2 regions of the Pedobacter vanadiisoli genome follow, and region 2 is predicted to be linked to the other one. Evidence: riboswitches for the same ligand, from Rfam matches in the RefSeq annotation. Region 2 holds a riboswitch; the other holds the start of a gene.
What was found. A riboswitch is a leader RNA that binds a small molecule or an ion and turns the genes downstream of it on or off. The one in region 2 is predicted to bind cobalamin.

Region 1: another riboswitch for cobalamin. It lies ahead of ACFSR6_RS05200 (TonB-dependent receptor plug domain-containing protein); the one in region 2 lies ahead of metE (5-methyltetrahydropteroyltriglutamate--homocysteine S-methyltransferase).

What each region holds. Positions count from the first base shown of each region.
Region 1 is NZ_JBHULL010000005.1:300,216-303,647, reverse strand. It holds gene ACFSR6_RS05210 (WbqC family protein) at 1-387, shown strand, start outside; gene corA (magnesium/cobalt transporter CorA) at 391-1,512, shown strand; cobalamin riboswitch at 1,627-1,819, shown strand; gene ACFSR6_RS05200 (TonB-dependent receptor plug domain-containing protein) at 1,918-3,432, shown strand, end outside.
Region 2 is NZ_JBHULL010000043.1:270,856-274,287, reverse strand. It holds gene metE (5-methyltetrahydropteroyltriglutamate--homocysteine S-methyltransferase) at 1-1,841, opposite strand, end outside; cobalamin riboswitch at 2,039-2,242, opposite strand; gene ACFSR6_RS21285 (M14 family metallopeptidase) at 2,529-3,432, shown strand, end outside.

The sequences.
Region 1 (3,432 bases), on a different contig from region 2:
AGCTATGGTTTTAACTGGCAGCGTTTGCATTGGTTAAGTTTAGAAAGCTGTTACAGGAGTTCTGCTTATTTCGAATTTTACGAAGATGAACTGTCGCATTTTTATACCAAAAAATTCGATTTCTTGTTTGATTATAACCTCTCACTTTTAGAGTGGCTCAACAAAAAATTAAAATTGAACAAAAGCTTTGGCGTAACTGGCGAATATTTTGATGAGGTTAAACCAGGACTTGATTTCCGTTCGGCTATGAATCCTAAAAAGCAGGAGGATATTGTAAACAATAAGCCATATTATCAGGTTTTTGAAGATAGACATCAATTTTTACGCAACTTAAGTATCGTTGATCTGTTATTTAACCAGGGCCCGCAGGCCCGGCTATATTTATAAGCTATGGGAAAAAACAAGCCACGTAACCGTCATAAACATTATAAAGTTCCGGCACCAGGCACTAGCCCGGGTTTGTATGCCATTGATGAAGATGCATTAAAGCCAATTATTGTATTGCATATTTATAATGATAAGACTTATAAGAAAACCGAACTGGATAATATCAATAACATCGATAAACTGGTCGAGGATAAAGATTTTTATTACTGGTTCGATATCAAAGGCCTGGCTGATCCCAACATATTCGAAACCCTGTATGCAAAGCTTGACATCAGCAGGCTTGTGCTTGAAGATATTACCAGTTCTTATCAGCGGCCCAAGCTGGATGAATACGACAATGATAAATACATTTTTTCGGTAAGCAGGCATTTATATTTAAGCGATGATAATGTGCTCTGCAATGATCAGATCTCTTTTATCCTGTCAGAGCGTACATTAATTACCTTCCAGGAAACTTATGCAGATTGTTTTGAACCGGTAAGAAAACGTTTGGAAGTAGGGAAGGGCAACATCCGAATTGGCGGCAGCAGTTATTTAATGTATGCCATTATGGATGTAATTGTAGATAACTATTTTGCGCTATTGAATTTTTGGGGAGAGGAATTAGATGCAATAGAAGACCGGCTGTACGATCATCCTGATAAAAGGATCATGTACGATACACAAGCCATTAAAAGATCATTGATTACCATCAGGAAAGTAGCCTGGCCGGAAAGGGATAAATTGAATGATATTATCCGTACAGACAGCCCATTAATATCTGATCTGACCAAAACATATATTAAAGATGCATACGATCATTGCATCCAGATTATAGATTTTATAGAATCTTTAAAAGAGATTGCATCTGCCAATATTGACATGAATTTATCGATCATCAGCAACCGGATGAACGAAATTATGAAGGTATTAACCATTATATCATCCATATTTATTCCATTAACCTTTATTGCCGGGATTTATGGAATGAATTTTAGCAGGGAAGATCCGGCAACTGGAAAAATACTAAAAGATAATATGCCTGAGTTGTACGCAGAACATGGTTATTTATATACCTGGATTGTGATGGCTGTAATTGCGATTTTACAGGTGATCTATTTTTGGCGTAAGGGTTGGTTTAAATAGTTTTAACATACACAAAAATATATTTTGAAGGGAAAAGTGCCCTTAAAGTATGCCATCCTCAACACAAACAGATTCAAAAGATTTCTTATTTTATTGTTGTAAACACTTTTTTCTTACATTTGCGGCGCTTTTGGTTTCCGGCATACAACCGGAATTAAAAGGGAATACAGTGTAAATCTGTAACTGTCCCGCAGCTGTAAGCTCTGTAACGGTTTTTCTATTCTTTCGCCACTGTGCCGACTTGTCGGCATGGGAAGGCAGAAAACCGGGAGTAAGTCAGAAGACCTGCCTTTAGCATTAATTTCATAGCTTTCGTGGATTGAAGCTGGGGTTGAAGTACTTAACGTTTACGTATTTTCATTTCTTTTACAATCTGTTGGCTATAGGTAAAACTAACCATCAAAAATGAACAAAAAAACAATTTTAGCAGCCGCCGGTTTAGGTATGGCGCAGCTAATGATTAGCCAGTTGGCTAACGCGCAGCAAAAAGACACTTTGCAGCTTAAAGATGTGGTCATTTCTGCCACTAAAAACGATCAAAAACAATCACAAACCGGTAAAGTGGTCAGCATCATCAGTCGAGAGGTGTTGGAACGCAGCAATGGTAAATCGTTACCAGAACTCATCAGTGAGCAGGCTGGTATTATTGTAGCCGGCGCCAGCAGTAACCCGGGACTTAACAAATCGGTTTTTTTCAGAGGTGCCGGAAGTGCCTATGCTGTTGTTTTAATTGACGGTATTGTGCAGAACGATCCATCAGGAAACGGTGGTGCATTCGATTTAAGACTGCTTTCCATCGATCAGATCGATCATATCGAAATTTTAAGAGGCGGACAATCTACCATTTATGGTTCTGATGCTGTTGCAGGAGTAATCAACATCATTACTAAAAAAGGTGGTCCAAAAGGCAATACCATTTATGGTGTGGCCAGTGCAGGCAGTTACGAAACTTATAAAGGAACCATTGGTTTAAATGGTAGTGTTGAAGGTTTTTCTTATAACATCAATTATACCCATGCCAAAACCGATGGGATTTCAGAAGCAGCAACGCCAGTGGGAAGCACAGCCCAATTTGATAAAGACGGTTTTAAAACCGATGCCTTAAATGCAAATTTCGGAATCAAATTGGACAATCATTTCTCGGTTAATCCATTTGTACGTTATTATTTCGGTAATTATAAATTTGACGGTGGCGCATTTTCCGATGCAAACAACTATTCTATCCTGAAAAACTTTGCAGCGGGTACCAATGCGAAATATGAATTTGCTACCGGTAAAGTAACGCTAAATTATAGTTTCGAAAATACAAGAAACGATGCGCATAGCCAGTATCCTAGTCTTAACGAGGGAAGGGCATCTTTGCTGGATTTATTCTACAATCAAAAATTGAACAATAAACTCGATTTATTGGTAGGTATCGATAATCGTGTATTGAAGTTATCATCAGTGGCAAATAAACCGGAAACAAATATTTTCGCCGCCTACGGATCATTGTTCTTACACGATTTAAGTGTATTCAACCTTGAAGTTGGCGGACGTTATAATAAACATGAGCAATATGGCGAAAACTATACCTATTCAATTACCCCAAGTATCAACATTATAAAAGAAATTAAATTATTCGGAACGGTTTCAACAGCATTTAAGGTACCTACCTTAAATATGCTTTTTGGCCAGTTTGGTGCCAATCTGGACCTAAAGCCCGAAAAATCAAAGAATTACGAAGCTGGTGTTAACTTTAGCTTTGCTGATGATAAATTCAGCTTGCGTTTAGCTGGTTACAAACGCGACTTAACTGATGCCATTATTTACGTTTATCCTACCGGTTACATTAACCAGGTAAGCCAAAAAGCCAAAGGATTCGAGGTAGAGCCGGCAGTTAAATTCGGTGTGTTCAATATCAATGCATATTATGCCTAT
Region 2 (3,432 bases):
GGCTCATCAATCTGAATGATTTTTATTCCCGCATTTTCCAGGTCGCAAACTTCATCGCGAATGGCCAAAGCAATTTGCGTACAGGTTTCTGATCGTGGTTGATCATTCCGCACGAACGACCATTGTAGAATCGTTACAGGGCCTGTTAACATGCCTTTCATGTATTTAGAAGTGAGCGATTGCGCGTAGGCAGTCCACTTCACCGTCATAGGTTCAGGACGTGAAACATCGCCAAAAATGATCGGTGGTTTTACACAACGCGATCCGTAGCTTTGTACCCATCCATTTTTTGAAAAGGCAAAACCATCCAGTTGCTCACCAAAGTATTCAACCATATCGTTACGCTCAAACTCTCCATGTACCAGTACATCCAAGTCAATTTCTTCCTGCCATTTTACCGCTTTCTCGGTTTCCTGGGCAATTAAATGATCATATTCTTCAACAGTAAAAGTTCCATTTTTAAGCTTTGCCCTCCAGCTTCTTACTTCTGCCGTTTGCGGAAATGATCCGATTGTGGTTGTCGCATAAATGGGTAGGTTTAGCTCCTGTTGTTTGATTTTTCTAGACGAAAAAGGGCTCAAACGTTCCGAATCCTCCTCTTTTAAAGCCAAAACGCGGGCTTTTACTGCCGGATTGTGTATGATCTTGGAAATTTTACGGTTGCTGATGGCAACTTTATTTTCTTCCAGCTTTTGCAGGGTAGATGCAGGGCTTTCGTTGGTGATCAATTTTTTTAAGGTAGACAGCTCTGCAATTTTTTGCTTTGCATAGGCCAGCCACTGTTTAATTTCAGCTGATAAATTTTTCTCGTTGGTTTCATTGTCCAGATCAACCGGTGAGTGTATTAGTGAACATGATGGCGCAATCCATACCTTATCCAACCCTCTTTTTTCTACCGCCTGGTTAATGATGGAAACAGATTTTTCGAAATCATTTTTCCAGATATTCCTTCCGTCTATCAACCCTAAAGAAAGGATGGTGTCATCTTTTAACGCGGCTAAAACATCAGTCAGTTGATCTTCTGCACGTACCAGATCAATATGTAAAATATTTACAGGCAGCGAAGTGGTTAACGTTAAATTATTTCCTAAACCTTCGAAATAAGTAGCCAGAACAATTTTTAATCTTGGGAAGGCCTTTCGGATTTCCTTGTAAGCGTATTCGTAGGCTTTTTTGTCTTTTTCGGTGAGGTCCAAAGTCAAAAAAGGCTCATCAAACTGAACGTACTCAGCATCCAGTGCATCTAAGCGCGATAAAATGTCTATATAAACAGGAAGCAGGTTTTTGATCAGGTCTATTTTTTCAAATCCCGCTTCTTTTTCCTTGCCTAATAAAAGATAAGATACCGGGCCAATCAGTACAGGTTTAGTGGTAATGCCCAGTTGTTTGGCCTCGTAAAACTCATCAATAATCTTGGTAGAGAAAAGTTTAAAAACCTGGTCTTTAGAGAACTCCGGAACAATATAATGGTAGTTGGTATCGAACCATTTGGTCATTTCCATCGCTACCACATCCAATCCTTCTTTTTGATAACCCCTTGCCATGGCAAAATAAAGATCAAGCTCTTCATTCCCTTTTTTAAGGATTACCTCGTTATACCTCCTTGGGATTGCTCCAAAAGTTAAGGAATGATCGAGTACATGATCATAAAAAGAAAAGTCGTTCGAAGGAATAACATCAATTCCAGCTTCTTTTTGAAGGTTCCAGTTTTCGCGGCGAATGTTTTTCCCCACCTGAAGCACATTTTTGTACCCAGTTTTATCTGCCCAGTAATTTTCGCAGATTTTCTTTAATTCCCTTTGGCTACCTATTCGCGGATAGCCCAGATTTTGCGTTAGCATTTCTTTTAAAGATTAAGTAAATAAATCATTTAAAAGCTCTTAAAGCAATATTCTATAATACTCAGTATTAAAAAATTAAAAGGAAAGGTTACGGCACAGCCTGCCCACTTCTCAGCAAAAAGCTTAAAGCAAGCATATAAAATTTTATTTTTATTGTGTACAATCAGACCTGACCAATTACTTTATAACGCGAAAGTACCGTCAATTCAATATAGGCAGGTCTCCTGACTTATTCCCGATCTTATCGCCTTCCCATCCCTTTAAATGGCACAGTGGCATGATTGATAAGACCGTTGTCTTTTTTAGAGACAGAATTTACAGTTGCGCGACAGCTCGTGATTTGCACACGATTCCCTATTAATCCCGGTTGTATTCCGGGAACCTGTATCGGTTGATGAAAAATAAAGTTAAGAACTTACATCAATACAAATGTATGGATTAGGATTTAAAGATTAAGGTATTTTTATAAGCATTCATTTCTCCAGCTTCCAATTAATGGGGTTTAACTGCTTTAACCACAAATGTACACAGATAACCACAGATTTACCGGTAGTTTAAAAACCCGTATGCATCCTTTTTATCTGTGGTTAATATCATGTTTATAGGATTACTTGTAACAAATTTACAGCAAGCGGTTTTAGGAAATTATTCTCTACTATATTTGATTAACTAACTAAACCTCCTATTATGATAAAAATCTACTTTAAAAGGCTTTGTATTGCTTTTTTAATGGTAAATAGCAGTATAGTGCTGGCTCAGCAGGTACCAACGCCAAAATCGCATTTCGGTTTTGATATCGGCGACGATTATCAATTGGCCAATTATACCCAAACAGAGGCATACTTTAAAAAGCTTGCAGCAAGTTCTAACCGTATTAAACTGGTTGATATCGGTAAAACAGAAGAAGGCAGAAGTCAATATATGCTGATTGTTTCTTCGCCCGAGAACCTAAAGAAGTTAGACCGGTATAAAGAAATTTCACAACAATTAGCCCATGCCGAAATTACGCCTGAACAAGCAAAAGCTTTGTCTCAGGAAGGTAAGGCCGTTGTCTGGATAGATGGAGGCCTGCATGCAAATGAGGTGGTTGGTGCGCACCAGTTGATTGAAACGGTATATCAATTCGCTTCAAGAACTGATGCCGAAACGCTGCGCATTTTAGATAATGTGATTATTTTGTTTACACATGCCAACCCTGATGGGCAAGAGTTGATAAGCAATTGGTACATGAGGGATAAAGATCCAAAGAAAAGAACAACTTCCGGACTGCCTGTTCTCTATGAAAAATATGCAGGACATGATAATAACCGCGATTTCTTTATGTTAAACCTTAAAGAAACACAAAATATTGGTCGTCAGCTTTTTATAGAGTGGATTCCGCAGATTATGTATAACCACCATCAGGCCGGCCCGGCGGGAACGGTGGTTGCTGGTCCGCCTTACCGTGATCCGTTTAATTATGTTTTCGACCCAACTTTGTTAACCAGTTTAGATGCCGTTGGTGCAGCCATGCACAACCGGATGAATGTAGAAAATAAACCGGGTTATACACAGCGCGGTGGATCGGTTTATTCTACCTGGTACAATGGCG